2 linked regions of the Cupriavidus metallidurans CH34 genome follow. The protein of the gene in region 1 binds, or shares a complex with, the protein of each later gene. Links are inferred from orthologs where the notes say so. Each region holds a gene or a part of one and is shown in the gene's direction. Other genes may lie near its edges.

Evidence for each region.
Region 2: the proteins of RMET_RS12240 (region 1) and pnp are in contact, whole or in part, in a cryo-EM structure (PDB 9QH0), measured with the Escherichia coli proteins. The link is inferred for Cupriavidus metallidurans CH34 from one-to-one orthologs.

Annotation. Positions count from the first base shown.
Region 1 is NC_007973.1:2,645,023-2,655,063, forward strand. What follows is about bases 3,522-7,194. They hold RMET_RS12240 (Rne/Rng family ribonuclease), read left to right. Parts: upstream 3,522-3,880; coding sequence 3,881-6,994; downstream 6,995-7,194. Also shown: RMET_RS12220 (S49 family peptidase), read right to left, coding at 1-753; RMET_RS12225 (Rieske (2Fe-2S) protein), read right to left, coding at 795-1,178; RMET_RS12230 (HAD-IA family hydrolase), read right to left, coding at 1,171-1,830; RMET_RS12235 (RluA family pseudouridine synthase), read right to left, coding at 1,889-2,899; GTP 3',8-cyclase MoaA, read left to right, coding at 7,240-8,364; molybdenum cofactor guanylyltransferase MobA, read left to right, coding at 8,402-9,013; molybdopterin molybdotransferase MoeA, read left to right, coding at 9,108-10,041. UniProt on the Escherichia coli protein: Endoribonuclease that plays a central role in RNA processing and decay. Required for the maturation of 5S and 16S rRNAs and the majority of tRNAs. Also involved in the degradation of most mRNAs.
Region 2 is NC_007973.1:1,003,106-1,012,465, forward strand. What follows is about bases 3,954-6,945. They hold pnp (polyribonucleotide nucleotidyltransferase), read left to right. Parts: upstream 3,954-4,356; coding sequence 4,357-6,534; downstream 6,535-6,945. Other genes in these bases: RMET_RS04645 (NAD(P)H-quinone oxidoreductase), read left to right, coding at 6,703-6,945. In the rest of the region: RMET_RS04620 (2-isopropylmalate synthase), read left to right, coding at 1-1,335; RMET_RS04625 (hypothetical protein), read right to left, coding at 1,432-1,965; RMET_RS04630 (branched-chain amino acid ABC transporter substrate-binding protein), read left to right, coding at 2,179-3,456; rpsO (30S ribosomal protein S15), read left to right, coding at 3,622-3,891; more of RMET_RS04645, read left to right, coding at 6,946-7,707; tpiA (triose-phosphate isomerase), read left to right, coding at 7,835-8,572; preprotein translocase subunit SecG, read left to right, coding at 8,623-8,991. UniProt on the Escherichia coli protein: Involved in mRNA degradation. Catalyzes the phosphorolysis of single-stranded polyribonucleotides processively in the 3'- to 5'-direction. Also involved, along with RNase II, in tRNA processing.

The DNA of each region.
Region 1 (10,041 bases):
GTCCATCAGGCCCGTAAAGCCAAAGCCATCCATCAGCACGCCGATCGACCCAACAATACTGGCCTTGTCGACATAGATCTTGTCGGCTGCGGCGGCCACGTAATAGCCGCCAGATGCGCAGATTTCCTCGACCACCACGTAGAACGGCTTGTCCGGATACAGCTTGCGCAGGCGGTGAATCTCGTCGTTGATGATGCCGGCCTGTACCGGCGAGCCGCCTGGCGAGTTGATCTTCAGGATCACGCCAGCTGCCGATGTGTCCTCGAAGGCCGCCTGAAGCGCGGCGTTGATAGAGTCCGCGCTGGCCGTGGTGCCGGCGGCAATTTCGCCGTCGAGCGTGACCATGGCGGTATGGCGACCGCTCGTCGAACTCAGCACATCCCCCTTGAAGTCGATCACCGCGTAGAGAATCAGTGCAACGATGGCGAGGGTAAGAAAGCGGAAGAAGATCTTCCAGCGTCGCGCCGAGCGCTGCTCGCGCAGGGAGGCCATCAGCACCTTCTCGAGCACGTCGCGCTCCCAGCCGCCACTACCACTGCCACCACCGCTGCCGCTGCTGCCACCAACCGGACCGCCCTTGCCTGCCAGGCGGGCGCGCCGCTCGTCGGCTTCGCGCTTGGCCGCGTCGTCGCCAGCCTGCAGTTCCCGCTCCAGCGGGAATTCGGCGTGCTTTGCCGTCTCCAGCTTGCTGTCGTCGCCCGCGCGCTCTTGCGGTTGACCCGGTTCGTTCGGCGGATTTTGCTGTTCTGTCATGCGAATGGACTCGATAAAGTCAGATGACGTCCCGCTCCGCCTTACTCGGCGTCGAGCGGGAAAAATGGGGGTTCAGGCAACCAGAAGACCGCGCCCTCGCGCTCCTCGATCCGGAGCTTGGCGAGCGCGGCCCCCTTGCACGGGCCACCCACGCACAAGCCGGTGTCCGGCGCGTAGGTCGCGCCATGTGTAGCGCACATCAAGTATAAGCCCGCACTATCGAAAAACTGGCCTTCCTGCCAGTCCAGTTCCATCGGCACATGGGCGCACTGATTCAGATAGCCGTGCGCGGCGCCGTCGTATCGCACGACGAACGCGCCGATCTCCCGCGTGTTGAGACGCACGGCAAAGCGCACACCTGCGCCACCGTCGACCAGTTCCTCTGCCGCGCAAAGGCGCCGCGGTTCCAGCGATGCTTCAGGCATGAGCGAGCAGCCAGGCCTGCAGGTCGGAAATCGACGTTGCGCAATGCACAGGCGACATCTCACGCAGCGATTCCGCCGGATGCGCGCCGTAGGTGACGCCAAGCCCCTGCGCGCCAGCGTTGATGGCCATCTGCAGGTCGTGGGTCGTGTCGCCGATCATCACGGTCCTACCGATATCCTGGCCAAGTTCGCGCGTCAGTTCGTGGAGCATGGCCGGATGCGGCTTCGAGAACGTCTCGTCGGCGCAGCGCGTAGCATCGAACAGCTTGCCGATGCCAGTTGCCGCCAGGGCACGTTCGAGTCCGACTCGGGTCTTGCCGGTGGCCACGCCCAGGAAGTAATGCTCGGCGTGAAGCGCCTCGAGCATGTCGAGCACGCCCGGAAACAGCACCAGTTCGGCGTCACGCGTCAGGAAGTGATAGCGGTAGCGTTCCGCCAGACGCGGATAGTCGGCGGGATCGAGCGTCGGCACTGCATACGAGAGCGCGTCTTTCAGGCCGAGTCCGATTACATGGCTGGCCGCGCTGTCATCCGGCACTGGCAGTCCCAGGTCACGGCTGGCGAGCTGTATGCATTTGGCGATGGTCGGGGTGGAATCCATCAGGGTTCCATCCCAGTCGAAGACGATCAGGTCGAAGCGCTGCCTGGCCATTGCGGTCCTTGTTGGATACTGAAAGTGTGTGAGCGCTAACAGCGATGGTGCGTACGGATCAGTCCGCGTCGCGCGCTGGTCGCCCTTGCCGCAATTGTTGCAGAAATTCAACACACTCGGCAGGCAATGGCGCGGACACTGTCATCGGCGCGCCGGTGACCGGATGTGTCAGCGTGAGCCGGTGCGCATGCAGGAACATGCGTTTCAGCCCCGGCTTGGTGCCGCTGCGAGAAAGCGCCTTATTGAGCGCAAAATCGCCATATTTATCATCACCAACGATCGGGAAGCCAATCGATTGCAGATGCACGCGAATCTGGTGCGTCCGCCCGGTCTTCAGTTCGGCCTCCAGCAACGTGTAGCCATCGAAGGCCTCCATGCGATTGAAGACCGTATGTGACGCCAACCCGTCCGCCTGCACACGCACGCGGCGTTCGCCGTCCGGCGTGCTGTATTTATATAGAGGTAGCTTCACATGCTGGCGCGTGTTCGGAAACTCGCCCGCCACGCAGGCGAAATACCGCTTGTCCATGCCGTTGCCACGAATCTGCTCGTGCAGGTGCACCAGCACGGAACGCTTCTTCGCCAGCACCAAAATTCCGGACGTTTCCCGATCGAGCCGGTGGACCAGCTCGAGGAACTTCGCCTCCGGCCTGGCGCGGCGTAGCTGTTCGATCACACCGAAGGCCACCCCAGACCCGCCATGCACGGCCACGCCGGCCGGCTTGTCGATCACGAGCAGCGCGGCATCCTCAAAAAGCACAGGAAACTCGCCGGCGGGCACGAAACCACCGGTCGGGGCAGCCTTCTCCGCCACGCGCATCGGCGGGATACGCACCACATCCCCGTTCTGCAGCCGATAAGTGGCGTCGACCCGACCTTTGTTGACGCGCACTTCGCCCGAGCGCAACACGCGATAAATGTGGCTTTTGGGCACGCCCTTGGCCACCTTCAACAGGAAGTTGTCGATGCGCTGCCCTTCCGAACTTTCGTCGACTGTCACGTACGCCACTTGGAGCCCGCTGGGGCGCGATTGCGGCTCCGTTGCAATTTGATGGCGTAACTCATTCATTTTCAATATAATTTCCCGGCCGTTACCGGCCAAAGACCGGAAACGCACGACCTGTGTAAGCGAGGTTTGGCGCGAGCCCTGAAAACCTGCCCGGATTTGCCAGCCATTTTTCGCGGCGCATCGGGCAGGAACATGCGGGACACCCAACAGATTGAATTGGGTAGTCCCACCAGTATCCGCGCAAGATTTCGCATTTTACACTTCGGGTTGCCATCGACCCGGCCCGTCCCCCGCTTATTGCGTACCCCGCAAGCGCCGGACAGGCGAATGGTGGCAATCAGCAGCACGCACGCGCCGCGCCGGCACGCAGGAAGTTGCCCAGAGGTAACTTCGGCATCGAACCGGTCGACACGTGGAAACTGAGTGTTCAGGTAGAAAAGAATTCAATGTGGATGCCCGCCATCGGGCATCCACATCGGTGAGAGAAGACCGCCCGCACCGGGAATCGGTGCCGGCCCGGCAGGCCAGCCTGCCAACCGACCTGCAAATCGGCCGCGATCCGGCGTGGTTCATAACACCCGGATCGTCTGGCGCCCTGACGTAGAACGCCAAGAAGCAGTGGCGCGCCCGCCAGCACACAGGTCGGATTGGTATCGGCATGCGCACGCCGCGTCCGGATAACTTGCTCTTTGACGCGTCTTGGCCACCCCGGCCCGGCTGCGAGGGGAAACGAAAGCCTGTGCCGCCGGCACGGCGTACACGTCCCCCCGCCCCCGGCCAGCCGGTATCCGCCAGAGGTCGCTGTATCAGGAGCAATATTGCATTGCTCTCCCGACCCAACTGACTGCCCGTCCACAGGGACGGCCAATTCGCCGACAGCTTCTCCTTTCACCCGCGCCCAGCCGGCCGCGTTTTTGCGCGCGCTGGCGTCTTTGGCAATTCTCCCACCCTCGCTCACTTTCCTCGCGTGCTCCCTGGACCGTTGCGGGCATGGCCGATTCATGACATTTGGCACCCGCGGCACTGGAGTGAGGTATTGCGATGAAACGCATGCTGTTTAACGCGACGCAACAGGAAGAACTGCGCGTCGCCATCGTCGATGGTCAGAAACTGATCGACATCGACATCGAAACTGCCGGGCGCGAACAGCGCAAAGGCAACATCTACAAGGGTGTCATCACCCGGATCGAACCCTCGCTGGAAGCGTGCTTCGTCAACTACGGCGAAGAGCGCCATGGCTTCCTGCCGTTCAAGGAAGTGGCGCGCGCCTTCTTCAAGGACGGCGTGGACGTGCGCAACGCGCGCATCCAGGACGCCCTGCACGAAGGCCAGGAACTGATCGTCCAGGTTGAGAAGGAAGAGCGCGGCAACAAGGGCGCAGCCCTGACCACGTTCATCTCGCTTGCCGGCCGCTACCTGGTGCTGATGCCGAACAACCCGCGCGGTGGTGGCGTTTCGCGCCGCATCGAGGGCGAAGACCGCCAGGAACTGCGCGAGACGATGGCGCAGCTCCAGGTGCCGGAAGGCATGAGCATCATCGCGCGCACCGCCGGTATCGGCCGTGCCGCCGAAGAACTGCAGTGGGACCTGAACTACCTGTTGCAGCTGTGGAAGGCCATCGACGGCGCCGCCGGCGACAACAAGGCCCCGCTGCTGATCTATCTGGAATCCAGCCTCGTGATCCGCGCGATCCGCGACTACTTCCAGCCCGATATCGGCGAAATCCTGATCGATACCGACGAGATTTATGAGCAGGCCCGCGCCTTCATGAGCGTGGTCATGCCGGACAACATGAGTCGCGTGAAGAAGTACCGCGACGACGTGCCGCTCTTCTCGCGCTTCCAGATCGAGCACCAGATCGAATCGGCCTACTCCCGCATGGTGATGCTGCCGTCGGGTGGTGCCATCGTGATCGACCACACCGAAGCCCTCGTTTCCGTCGACGTGAACTCGGCCCGCGCCACCAAGGGTGCGGACATCGAGGAAACCGCGCTGCGCACCAACCTGGAAGCGGCCGACGAAATCGCCCGCCAGCTGCGCCTGCGCGACCTTGGCGGCCTGATCGTGATCGACTTCATCGACATGGAGTCCGGCAAGGCCCAGAAGGATGTGGAAACGCGCCTGAAGGATGCGCTGCGCCACGACCGCGCCCGCGTGCAGATGGGCAAGATCAGTCGTTTCGGCCTGATGGAGCTGTCGCGCCAGCGCCTGCGTCCGTCCCTGTCCGAAGGCTCGCATATCACCTGCCCGCGCTGCAACGGCACGGGCCACATCCGCGATACCGAATCGTCCGCCCTGCAGGTGCTGCGCATCATCCAGGAAGAGGCGATGAAGGAAAACACGGCCGCCATCCACTGCCAGGTGCCGGTGGAAGTGGCCGCTTTCCTGCTGAACGAAAAGCGTCAGGAAATCAACCTGATCGAGTTGCGCTTCAAGGTCAACGTGCTGCTGATCCCGAACAAGCACCTCGAAACGCCGCATTACAAGCTCGAGCGCCTGCGCCACGACGATCCGCGCCTGGAAGAATCGACCGCCAGCTACCGCATGGCCGAGGCTGCCGCCAAGGAACTCGAGGCCGACACGAGCTACAGCAGCCGCAAGAAGGAAGAAACGCGTCCGCGTCAGGAAGCGGCCGTCAAGGGCATCACGCCCGACGCGCCGGCTCCGGTTTCGGTGCCGCGCCCTGAGCGCGTGCGCCCGGAGGCGCCTGCGGCGCGCCCCGCACCGGCAACCCAGCCGGTGGCCAGCGGCGGTTTCATTGCCTGGCTCAAGGGCCTGTTCGGCGCCAAGCCGGCCACGCCGCCCGAGGCACCGGCAAAGCCGGCAGCCGAAACCCCGTCGCGCGGTGGTGAAGGCCGCCGCGAGCGCGGTCAACGCGGCGAAGGCCGTGGTGAAGGCCGTGAGGGACGCGAAGGTCGTGAAGGTCGCGAGGGCCGTGGCCAGCGCGGCGAGCGTGGCGAACAGCGCGGTGACCGTCAGGGTCGTGGCCAGCGTGGTGAACGCAGCGAGCAGCAACGCGGCGAACAACGTGAGCAGCGTGAGCCGCGTGAGCAACGTGGCGAACGCCCTGCACGCGCGCCTCGCGAAGGCCAGGCCACCCCGGCAATCGCCCAGCCGGAACGTGCCGAGGCACGCCAGGAAGGCCGCCGCGAGCGCAGCCAGGAACGCCGCGAGCGTCAGCGCGAGCGTCAACGCGAGCGCAATGAGGCCCGCGAGACCGATGAGGCACTGAGCACCGAAGCGCCGCAGTTGGCCGTCGGCGCCGCCCAGGTAGCGCCAGTCGCCGCAGCCGCCGCAGCCGCCGCAGCCGCCGCAATGGTCGCCGTGACCACGGAAGCAGACACCACAGAACTGCCGGCTGGCGTGGAAGGTGCCGAGACCGGTGAAGGCGAAGAACGCCGTCGCCGCAATCGTCGCGGCCGCAACCGCTATCGCCGCGACCGTGATGACACTGCGCAAAATGCCGAAGGTATTGACGGCGACGAAGCCAATCTGGCCGAAGTCAGCGCAGGCGTGACGGAATCGGAATCTGAGTCGACTGGCTTCCAGCCCGCTGTTGCCGAGGCCGATGAAAGCGTCAAGGCTGTCGAAACGGCCGTGGCGGTGACGCCGGCGGAAGTGGCCCCAGCAGCACCGGTCGCTCCGGTAGCCCCGGTGGCATCCGAGCCCGTCTTCGCAGCCGTGGCCGAGCCGCAAGCGGCGCCGGTAGTGACGCCCGCTCCGGTCGAGACTGCGCCGGTGGTAGCCGCTCCCGTGGCAGCTGCTCCGGTGATTTCGGAACCTGTCATCGCCACGCCGGACGTCGCGCCGGCCCCGGTTGCAGCCCCGGTTGCAGCCCCGGTTGCAGCCCCGGTTGCAGCCCCGGTTGCAGCCGTGGTGGAAACCGTGGCAGTCGTATCGGCCGCAACGCAGGTGACCGCCGCGCCAAGCGCCGAGAACCTGGAGCCGATGCTGGCTGCGGCTGGCCTGGAGTGGGTCCGTACGGACGGCGACAAGCACCGCGCCGCACAGGAAGCCGCTTCGCAGATCGTGCCGGCACCGCGCGTGCCGCGTGAGCGCAAGCCGCTACCGCCGCTGCCGGAAGGCCCGATGGTTCTGGTCGAGACCGGTGGCGTACAGCAAGCCGCTGCACAGCAACAGCAGCAACAGCAGTAATTGCCTCGCGCGCTGACCGCGCGCCGGCAAGGGGAAAGGGGACGGCCAGAAGCCGTCCCCTTTTTTTGTTTGCGGATTGATTGACTTGCTGCAATGCCGCAAGCTGTATTGCAGCTGCCTCGGGCAAACTGTGACCCTATGGCAATAATGTCATCCACGATGCCCGATGCCGCTCGGCTAGAATGGCTGACAGAAAGGCCTCCCTGGCGCCCGCGCGCCGAAGAGCCTCCGTCCTCACCCTGGCCATGACCGATACCGTCATCCCCATTCTCGACCTGCGCGACCATCGATACCGTTCGATGGTGCCGAGCATTCCTTCGCACCTGGTTGCGCCGAACGGACTCGTCGCCGATACACGCGGCCGGCCGCTGCATGACCTGCGTATCTCGGTCACTGACCGCTGCAACTTCCGCTGCGTGTACTGCATGCCGAAGGAAGTGTTCGACAAGGACTACACGTTCCTGCCCCACTCCGAGTTGCTGAGCTTCGAAGAGATCGAGCGCACCGCGCGCATTTTCGTCTCGCAGGGTGTGGAGAAGATTCGTTTGACCGGCGGCGAACCGCTACTGCGCAAGAACATCGAGCGACTCGTGGAAATGCTCGCGCGCATCGAAACCGTATCGGGCAAGCCGCTGGACCTGACGCTGACCACCAACGCATCACTGCTCGCACGCAAGGCGCAGTCATTGCGCGACGCCGGACTGTCCCGCATCAGCGTGAGCCTTGATGCCATTGACGACGCGATCTTCCGCAAGATGAACGACGTCGACTATGCCGTGCGCGACGTGCTCCACGGCATCGAAGTGGCGCAAGCCGTCGGGCTGGCGCCGATCAAGGTCAACATGGTGGTCAAGCGTGGCACCAACGACGGCGAAATTGTGCCGTTGGCGCGCCACTTCCGCGGCAGCGGCATCATCATGCGCTTCATCGAGTTCATGGACGTGGGCGCCAGCAACCACTGGCAGATGGGCGAAGTTCTGCCATCGGCCGAAGTCGTGCGCCGGATCGACGAAGTGTTTCCGCTGGACGCTGTGGCCGCCAATTACTCGGGCGAGACCGCAGAGCGTTGGCGCTACCGGGATGGCGGCGGCGAGATCGGCGTGATTTCGAGCGTCACGCAGGCCTTCTGCGGAGACTGCAGCCGCATCCGGCTGTCGACCGAAGGTCGGCTCTATCTGTGCCTGTTCGCCACCGAGGGCTACGACCTGCGCGCCCTGCTGCGCGGTGGGCACAGCGACCTGGAGATCGCCAACGCAATCGCCCAGGTCTGGCAAGGCCGCACCGACAACTATTCCGAACAGCGCAGCGATCCGGCAATTCGCGCGGCACGCGCCGAGCGCAAGATCGAGATGTCCTATATCGGCGGGTGATGCCCTTCCGGGCGCCGCGCCCCAATCCTCGAGATCCATGATTTCACGCGACGACATAACCGGCCTGATCCTGGCCGGCGGCCGAGGCAGCCGCATGGGCGGCACGGACAAGGGCCTGCAACCGCTTCGCGGCGTGCCGATGGCCATGCACACGCTGATGCGCCTTTCCGCGCAGACCGGCGCGGTGCTGATCAACGCCAATCGCAACCTTGCCGCCTATGAATCGTTCGGTGTGCCGGTCGTCACCGACTCCGTGCCCGACTTCGCAGGTCCCCTGGCCGGCATGCTGGCAGGGCTCGAGCAATGCCAGACCGGCTGGATGGTGACGGCGCCTTGCGATTCGCCATTCCTGCCCACGGATCTGGTGCAACGGCTGGCCCAGGCCATCGAGACCGAGGACGCCGAACTGGCGATTCCGGTCACGATCGACGCCGACGGCCGGCGCCAGACCCAGCCCGTGTTCTGCCTGATGCCGGCCTCGGCCATCGACAGCCTGGTCGCCTATCTGAACGGTGGCGGCCGCAAGATCGAGACCTGGGCGGCCAGCCATCGGCTGGTGGAAGTGCCGTTCGACGATGCCGCGGCCTTCGCCAATATCAACACGCTCGACGAACTGCACATGCACGAAAGCGAGAAGCGCGCGGGTTAGACTTCCAGCCTACGCTCAAGACCTCGCCTTCCGAGTACACGCGCGCCGTCCACTGTTTCTGTTCAGACTGTCACGCGCGCCACCAGACTACGCCATGCCTTCGCTTCAATCCGTCATCTCCTGCCTGTCAGACTACGACCCCTCCGCCCTGCCCGTGGCGAAGGCCAACGCCATCATTGGCGATGTGATCGAGCCTGTTGGCGGCATCGAACAACTGGCGATCCGCACCGCACTCGATCGCGTGCTGGCCGAGGATGTGATCTCGTCGATCGACGTGCCGGCGCATGACAACTCCGCGATGGACGGCTACGCGTTCAGCAGCGCGGCGCTGGCCGACGCCGGGAGCGACGTGGTGCTTCAGGTCATCGGTACGGCCTACGCCGGCAATGCGCTTGGTAGCCCGGCAGGCCCGGGGCAAGCCGTGCGGATCATGACCGGCGCGGTCATGCCCGACGGTTGCGATACGGTGGTGCCTCAGGAATTTGTTGAGATCCAGGCCGGTGGCAACCAGATCCGTTTCGCGGCTGATGCCGTGCGCGCCGGCGACAACCGCCGGCTGCGTGGCGAGGATCTGGCCAGCGGGCAGGCCGCGCTTGCTGCGGGCCGCATCCTTCAGCCAGCGGATATCGGCCTGCTGGCCTCGCTTGGTGTGGCCGAAGTCAAAGTGCGCCGTCGCCTGCGCGTGGCCTTCTTCTCCACCGGCGACGAGCTCCGCTCGATCGGCGAGGTACTGGACCCGGGCTGCGTCTACGACTCGAACCGCTACACGCTGCACGGTATGCTGCGCCGTCTCAATGTCGACCTGATCGACATGGGCGTGGTCCGGGACGACCCGGAAGCACTGGAAGCCGCGTTCCGCAGCGCTTGCGAGAATGCCGACGCGATCATCACGTCAGGCGGCGTTTCCGTCGGAGAAGCGGACTACACCAAGCAGATCATGGCGCAACTGGGCGACGTCACCTTCTGGAAGATCGCAATGCGCCCCGGCCGCCCGATGGCATTTGGACGCATCACGTCGAATGGCCGCG
Region 2 (9,360 bases), 1.6 Mb from region 1 along the record:
ATATGCTCGTTGGCCCGTGCCAATGACAAGGACATCGCTCGTGCCGCCGAGGCGCTCAAGCCGGCAAACTCGTTCCGTATCCACACGTTCATCGCCACCTCGGCGCTGCACATGGAAAAGAAGCTGCGCATGACGCCGGACCAGGTTTATGAGCAGGCACGTCTGGCCGTGCGCTTCGCGCGCCAGTTCACGGACGACATCGAGTTCTCGCCGGAGGATGGCAGTCGCTCGGACATGGACTTCCTGTGCCGCGTGCTCGAAGGCGTGATCGCCGAGGGCGCCACCACGATCAACCTGCCCGACACCGTGGGCTATGCCGTGCCAGAAGGCTATGCCGAGTTGATCCGCTCGGTGCGCGAGCGCATTCCGAACTCGGACAAGGCCGTATGGTCGGTGCATTGCCACAATGACCTCGGCATGGCCGTGGCAAACTCCCTGGCTGCTGTGAAGCTCGGCGGCGCGCGCCAGATCGAGTGCACGATCAACGGCCTTGGCGAACGCGCGGGTAACACCAGCCTGGAAGAAGTAGTGATGGCCGTGAAGACGCGCCGTGACTATTTCAACATGGATGTGGGCATCGACACGACCCAGATCGTGCCGGCCTCAAAGCTTGTGTCGCAGATTACCGGCTTCGTCGTGCAGCCGAACAAGGCCGTGGTGGGCGCTAACGCGTTTGCCCATGCATCCGGCATTCACCAGGATGGCGTGCTCAAGGCGCGCGATACCTACGAGATCATGCGCGCCGAGGATGTGGGCTGGACGGCCAACAAGATCGTGCTTGGCAAGCTCTCGGGCCGCAATGCGTTCAAGCAGCGTCTGCAGGAGCTTGGCGTCCAACTCGAAAGCGAAGCGGAGATCAATGCGGCATTTGCTCGCTTCAAGGAGCTCGCCGACCAGAAGGCCGAGATCTTCGACGAAGACATCATGGCGATCGTCTCCGATGAAGAGCAAGAGCACGCCAATGAGCACTATCGCTTCATCTCGCTGTCGCAGCGCTCGGAAACGGGTGAGCGCCCCCATGCTCGCGTGGTGTTCAACATTGATGGCAGCGAGCAGACCGGCGAAGCCGAAGGCAATGGTCCGGTGGACGCCACGCTGCACGCGATCGAAGGCAAGGTCAACAGCGGTGCCGAACTGGTGCTGTACTCGGTGAACGCGATCACCGCCGGCACGCAGGCCCAGGGTGAAGTCACGGTACGTCTGTCGAAGGCGGGCCGTATCGTCAATGGCGTGGGTACCGACCCGGATATCGTCGCCGCATCGGCCAAGGCCTACCTGGCCGCGCTGAACAAGCTGCACGACAAGGCTGTGCAGAAGATCAACCCGCAGATCTGATCCCGAATCCTGCGATGCCGCTGGCGGGGCTCACAAGGCCCCGCCATCATGAAACGCCCGCCAGTCGCGTATCCCGCGATGGCGGGCGTTTTGTCGTCAGCGCTCAGGGCGGTCGCGCAAGGGGTCGGGTGTCACCAGTGTCTGGCGCAGCACGCCCGTATCGTCGAACATGAAGTTGAACATCGAGTACCACTGGTCCTCGTGGAGGAAGCGGTAGCTCCAGGCCTCCTGCTTCAGGCGCGGGTAGTACTCGATCGGCTCGCGCGGCGCGCCGAAGTGTTCGAGCACGTCCTTCTTGGTCCAGGCATTGACCTTGGCCTTGTACAGTTCGGTCGTCGTCAGCATCTGGCGGAAGTTCGTCAGCTTGTCATCCCGATCGAAATCGGCCGCGTAAGAATACTCGCCGAGCGGCTGCTTCGAATAGAACCAGCGGGTTGTCCCGTCATCGAGCTTGTAGACATCGGTGGGTTTGCCGAATGCGGCCTGTACGGCGCTCTGCGGTTGGCCGATGAGCTTGAGTCCGGAGTCGACCGGGGCAAGGACGGTGCAGGCGCCCAAGGCGAGGGTGGCCAGGACGGCCCACAGAATTTGAAGCAGATGGCGGCTGCCACGCTGGTAACGGGAGGTCATGGCTTCAGGCTTGGCACATGGTGGATGCGAGTGGCGGCAGTTTAGCCGCACCGGTCGCTTCGTGTGAATGCCACGTTGCTTCTTTCAGATTCGTCTGCCTAGTCGCAACAAACTTCGCCGATCTAGTGGCATCTGGCGACGATCGATGAAGATTGCCGGTCCGGGCGCATCTGCCTTAACATCGCTCGCTTTGCTGGGTAACTGAGGAAGGCGATGGCCTGGATTCGAGGGAACAGATTGCGCGTCTGGATGGCTGCTGCGCTGTTTTGCGCGGCGGCAGCAGCGCAGGCGCAGACTGGCGCGCCAATCCGCCTGGGCATGATCGATGGCCTGTCCGGCCCCTTCGCCAACGCTGGCGAGGCCGTAGTGCGCAACCTGCGTATCGCCATCGAGCGCGTCAACGCTAGCGGCGGCGTCAAGCTCCCCGACGGGCCGCATCCGTTCGAACTGGTTACGTTCGATAGCAAGGGCAATGTCGATGAAAGCCTGATCCAGTTCCGCAGTCTGGTCGACAAGCGCATTCCGTTTGTGCTGCAGGGGAACAGCTCGGCCGTGGCCAGCGCGCTCGTAGGGGCAATCAACCGTCAGAACGCACGCCAGCCCGATGCCCGCGTGCTGTTCCTGAACTATTCGGCCGTTGATCCATCGCTGACCAACGAGAACTGCAGCTTCTGGCATTTCCGTTTTGACGCCAGCGCGGATATGCGAATGCAAGCGTTGACCGAGGCCATCCGAAGCGAGCGTTCGGTGCGCAAGGTCTACCTGATCGACCAGGACTACAGCTTCGGCCATCAGGTGGCGCGTTCGGCGCGTGAAATGCTGGCGACAAAGCGTCCGGATATCCAGATCGTCGGCGACGAGTTCCATCCGATCGGCAAGATCAAGGATTTCGCGCCGTATATCGCCAAGATCAAGGCGAGCGGCGCCGACGCGGTGATCACCGGCAACTGGGGCAATGATCTGACGCTGATGGTGAAGGCCGCGCGCGAGGGTGGCCTGAATGCGCGCTTCTACACGTTTTATGGCAACGGGCTCGGTGCGCCGGCAGCGATGGGTGACGCGGGTGTGGGCCGGGTGCTGGCCGTGGCGGAATGGCACCCGAACGTAGGCGGGGCGGCATCCGATGCGTTCTACCAGTCGTTCCGGGCGCGCTATCCGGATCCCAGGGATGACTATGTGCATCTACGCATGCAGATGATGGTGGAGATGCTGGCGCGGGCTATCGAGCGCGCTGGTTCTACCGACGCCGTAGCCGTGGGCTACGCGCTCGAGGACATGCGTTTCACCAACGCGTTTCACGAGGCCACCGTGCGGGCGGAAGACCACCAGGTCCTCCAGCCGCTTTATGTCTCGGTCATGGCGAAGCGGGGTGGCGATGTCCGCTTCGACAATGAAGGCTCCGGCTACGGATTCCGCACGATAAAGAAGCTCAAGACCGCCCAGACCACACTGCCGACCACGTGCCGTATGGAGCGCCCGCCGCGCAATTGAAGCGGGCCCCGCCACGGACTTCGCCACAGGCGGGAATTCGGCTATAATGCGCGGCTGTCGTCCTCAAGCCACCCGGCTGGATGGCGACAGATGCCTCAAGTCATTCAGGCACGACGCAGGTGGCGCATCCCGCGCTGCAGCGTTCGCAAGTGAAAGGAAATCATCATGGCAACTGCCAATATCAACAAGTCCGAGATCATCGCGAAGTTCGCTCGCGGCACCAACGACACGGGCAGCCCCGAAGTTCAGGTCGCTCTGTTGACGACCCGTATCAACGAACTGACCCCGCACTTCAAGGCCAACATGAAGGATCACCACAGCCGCCGCGGTCTGCTGCGCATGGTGAGCCGTCGCCGTCGCCTGCTGGACTACCTCAAGGCCAGCGATGCCGATCGTTACCGCGCCCTGATCGAAGCCCTGGGCCTGCGTAAGTAAGGTCTGCGGATGGCAGCACGAATCCTGCGGAAGTTGCACGCGCACGATTTCACGTGAGGCCGCAATGCCTGCGTCAGCACTGCTGAGGCAGGCATTTTGCTTTTCTGGTCCAGTGATTGATGCGCTGGGCCAAGGTTGATAGTGATGTTTGCTTCACTCGAAAGTCGGGCGTTGATGCCCGGCGCCGTTGCGCCAAGTCGCGCGACGGAGTAAGTTACCTCGCTCTTTATCGCGCATTTTTGCGCATTGACACTGGAGTCGGCACCAAGGAAACGGGGTTTTGTGTCATTCCATCGCGGGTTGCATCGTCCACGTGCCTTCACGGACGGTGGCGCGATGGAATGGCATAGCACTTCCCTGGGACTGCGGACCGGATTACCTCCGGCAGTTCGCCTGCCGCTGCGAGCGCAGGCGTCGCCGATCGTGCATGTGTGCGGCCGGCAAGCATGAAATCAAGGAACGCTCATGACCATGTTCAACAAGATCGTCAAGGAATTCCAGTGGGGCCAGCACACGGTCCGCATGGAAACCGGCGAAATCGCGCGCCAGGCATCTGGCGCCGTGATCGTCGACGTGGAAGACACCGTGGTGCTGGCCACCGTGGTGGCAGCCAAGAGCCCGAAGGCGGGTCAGGACTTCTTCCCGCTGACCGTCGACTACATCGAGAAGACCTACGCTGCTGGCAAGATCCCCGGTGGCTTCTTCAAGCGTGAAGGCCGTCCGTCGGAAAACGAGACGCTGACCTCGCGCCTGATCGACCGTCCGCTGCGTCCGCTGTTCCCGGAAGGTTTCTACAACGACGTGCAGGTGGTGATCCACGTGCTGTCGATCAACCCGGAAATCCCGGCTGACATCCCCGCGCTGATCGCTTCGTCGGCTGCGCTGGCCGTTTCGGGTATCCCGTTCAACGGTCCGGTTGGCGCTGCCCGCGTCGGCTACAAGGACGGCCAGTACCTGCTGAACCCGACCCGCGCGCAAATCGCCGCGTCGGATCTGGACCTGGTGGTCGCCGGTACCGAACGTGCCGTGCTGATGGTGGAATCGGAAGCCCACCAACTGTCGGAAGACGTGATGCTCGGCGCCGTGGTGTACGGTCACGAGCAAATGCAGATCGCGATCAACGCAATCCACGACCTGGTGCGCGAAGGCGGCAAGCCCGAGTGGGACTGGGCTCCGGCTCCGAAGAATGAAGCGCTGATCGCCAAGGTTAGCGAGATTGGCCTGCCGCTGCTGCAGCAAGCCTACCAACTGCGTCAGAAGTCGGCGCGCAGCACCAAGCTCAAGGAAATCTACGCAACGGTGCAGGCCCAACTGGCCGAGGCCGGCGTGGAAGCCGACAAGGTGGAAGTGGGCAACGTCCTGTTCGACCTCGAGGCGAAGATCGTGCGCGGCCAGATCCTGGCTGGCGAGCCGCGTATCGACGGCCGCGACACGCGCACCGTGCGCCCGATCGAAATCCGTTCGTCGGTGCTGCCGCGCGCGCACGGCTCGGCGCTGTTCACCCGTGGTGAAACGCAGGCACTCGTGGTGGCCACGCTCGGCACCAAGAGCGATGAGCAGATCATCGACGCACTGGCCGGCGAGTACCGCGATCGCTTCATGCTCCACTACAACATGCCTCCGTTCGCCACCGGCGAAACGGGTCGCGTTGGTAGCCCGAAGCGTCGTGAAATCGGTCACGGCCGTCTGGCCAAGCGCGCGCTGATCCCGGTGCTGCCGAAGGACGACGAGTTCGCGTACACGATCCGTCTGGTGTCGGAAATCACCGAATCGAACGGTTCGTCGTCGATGGCTTCGGTCTGCGGCGGCTGCCTGGCGCTGATGGATGCTGGCGTTCCGGTGAAGGCGCACGTGGCCGGCGTGGCCATGGGCCTGATCCTGGAGGGCAACAAGTTTGCCGTGCTGACCGACATCCTCGGTGACGAGGATCACCTCGGCGACATGGACTTCAAGGTGGCCGGTACCGACGCGGGCATTACCGCGCTGCAGATGGACATCAAGGTCCAGGGCATCACCAAGGAAATCATGCAGGTGGCGCTGGCCCAGGCCCGCGAAGGCCGCATGCACATCCTCGGCGCGATGCAAGGCGCAATGGGTCACGCTCGCACCGAACTGTCGGCGCACGCTCCGCGCATGATCACGATGAAGATCCATCCGGACAAGATCCGCGAAGTGATCGGCAAGGGCGGCTCGACGATCCAAGCACTGACCAAGGAAACCGGCACGACCATCGACATCCAGGAAGACGGCACGATCACGATCGCGTCGACGTCGACCGACGGCATGGCCGAAGCCAAGCGCCGCATCGAAGGCATCACCGCGGAAGCCGAAGTGGGCAAGATCTACGCCGGTACCGTGCTGAAGCTGCTGGACTTTGGCGCCATCGTCAACATCCTGCCGGGCAAGGACGGTCTGCTGCATATCTCCGAGATCGTCAACGAGCGCGTCAAGGACATCAAGGACTGGCTCAAGGAAGGCCAACAGGTTCGCGTCAAGCTGATCCAGGCCGATGAAAAGGGTCGTCTGCGTCTGTCCCTGAAGGCAGCGCTGGCCGAAGAGGGCGGCAGCATCAGCCCGATCGCGCAAGGCGATGCACCGGCCGCGGCACCTGCCGCCCCGGCATCGCCCGATCAGCAGCAGTAAGCTGACGGCGAACGCGGTCACCGCGTAGCACCCATGAAAGCGGCTGGCGATGTCCAGCCGCTTTTTTGTTTACACTGCCGGTCAGTTCGCTATCCGGTTCGCCTGCGACACGTGCGTCAGCAACGCCATCGCGCGCGATGCAATCCAAGACATTAATGAGGAGTCATCATGAAAGCCATCGAGATCCGTGAATACGGCGCCCCCGAAGTCCTGCAGGAAACGCAGCGTCCCGATCCGGAGCCGAAGGCCGGTGAAATCCTGATTCGTGTGGCGGCTGCTGGCATCAACCGTCCCGATGTGTTCCAGCGCACCGGCAACTATCCGGTGCCGCCCGGTGCGTCGGATCTTCCTGGTCTCGAGGTCGCAGGTGTGGTCGTTGGGGGAGACCTTTCGCATCCCGCCAATCGCTTCGGCCTGAAAGCTGGCGACCGTGTCTGCGCGTTGGTGCAGGGCGGTGGTTACGCCGAGCTGTGCACGGCGCCGATCGAGCAATGCCTGCCGGTACCCGAGGGCCTCACCGATATCGAAGCGGCTGCGCTACCCGAGACGTTCTTCACGGTGTGGAGCAACGTGTTCGATCGTGGTCAGCTTGGCAAGGGTCCGCGTGGCGCGGCCGAAACGCTGCTGATCCAGGGTGGGTCTAGCGGCATCGGTACCACGGCAATCCAGATCGCCAAGGCACTTGGCTTCAAGGTCTTCGTGACGGCCGGCAGCGATGACAAGTGCAAGGCGTGCGAGTCGCTCGGCGCGGATCGCGCGATCAACTACAAGACGCAGGATTTCGTGGCCGAAGTGAAGGCGCTGACCGAAGGGAAGGGCGTCGACGTGATCCTCGATATGGTGGCGGGGTCCTATCTCGCGCGTGAACTGTCGTGCATCGCCGATGACGGCCGCATCGTGATCATCGCGCTGCTTGGTGGCGGCAAGGCGGAAATTCCCCTTGGCGACATCCTGCGTCGACGCATTACCATCACCGGTTCCACGCTGCGCCCGCGTCCGGCTTCATTCAAGGGCGCCATTGCGCAGGCGCTGCATCAGAACGTCTGGCCGCTGCTGGCATCGGGCAAGATCAAGCCCGTGATCCACAAGGTGTTCCCCGCAGCACAGGCCGCGGATGCGCATCGCCTGATGGAGTCGAGCGAGCATATCGGCAAGATCGTACTGACCTGGTAAGCCATGCTTCTTGCTGTGGGCCCGTGATCACTGGCGGGTCCGGGATTACCTGCGATTGCCCGCACATGCTGGCGGGCCCCTCCTGACCACGCTACAATAGCCGGTTTGATTTAAAGAGGGGACCCTTGTGAGACAAAAGCTGGTCATCGGCAATTGGAAGATGCATGGCAGCCTGGCCGCCAACGCGGCGCTGCTTGAGGGTATCAAGGCTGCGCCTGCGCGCGCGAAGCTGGCGGTCTGCGCGCCGTTCCCCTATCTTGCCCAGTGCCAGACGCTGTTGTCCGGTTCCCAGGTTGCCTGGGGTGCTCAGGATGTGTCGTCCGAGGCCCGTGGTGCCTTCACCGGTGAAGTAGCTGCCTCGATGCTGGGTGAGTTTGGTTGCGGCTATGCGCTCGTCGGCCATTCAGAGCGTCGTACCTACCATGGTGAAACCGACGCGGTAGTGGCTGCCAAGGCACTGCGCGCGCTGGAATTCGACATTGTTCCGGTGGTCTGTGTTGGAGAGACGCTGGCCGAGCGCGAAGCCGGTCAGACCGAAGCCGTGGTTGGTCGTCAGTTGCAGGCTGTACTCGATGCGTTGTCTATCGAGCAACTGGGTCGCATTGTTCTGGCCTATGAGCCCGTCTGGGCGATCGGTACGGGCAAGACGGCCACGAGCGCGCAGGCCCAGGAAGTTCATGCGGCGCTACGTGCGCGGGTCACGGCGAAGGATGCCGGTGTTGCAGCACGCATGGCCATTCTGTATGGCGGTAGCGTCAAGCCCGACAATGCAGCTGAATTGTTTTCCATGTCCGATATTGACGGGGGGCTTATTGGTGGCGCCTCCCTGAAGGCGGATGATTTCCTCGCGATCGGCAACGCCTGAATGCCGGACGCGACTGTCTGATCAGGCAAGTTCGAAACGACTTTAACCAAATGGCAATCTTCAAGACTTTGTTGGTAATCGTGCAGGTCCTGTCCGCGCTCGGCGTGATTGGTCTTGTTCTGCTGCAGCACGGCAAGGGTGCCGATGTCGGTGCGGCGTTCGGATCGGGCGCCTCTGGCAGTCTGTTCGGCGCTACCGGATCGGCGAACTTCCTGTCACGTACCACGGCCGTTCTGGCGGCACTGTTCTTCTGCTGCACCCTGGGTCTGACGCTGCTGGGCAACTACAAGCCCTCGGCATCCCTGGGCGTGATGGGCGCGGCGCAGCAGTCGGCGCCGGCCGCTGCGGCACCTGCTTCCGCGCCTGCAGCAGCTGCAGCATCGGCCTCCGCGCCGGCGGCTCCGGCCGTGCCGAAGTAATTGCAATAATTGAACAGTGTGTCCACGGATTCCTGATTTTATTTGCAGTTGTGCATTGAACAAATCGGGAATCCTAGTTAGAATGCAGGGCTTGAAACGATTCCCCAGCGACGGGGCGAAAGCCGAAGGACAAACTCCTCGGCAGACGTTCCAGAGGGTATAAAAACCCAGCGCAAGGCAACATTGTTTCTCCCCCAGCCGACGTGGTGAAATTGGTAGACACGCTATCTTGAGGGGGTAGTGGCGAAAGCTGTGCGAGTTCGAGTCTCGCCGTCGGCACCAAACAACTTGATCGGAGTTCGTGTTGCGTATCTTCAAGATGCGTCGACATGTCCTCCGGCAGTCCGCAGGGCGGCGCCGTAGCTATGA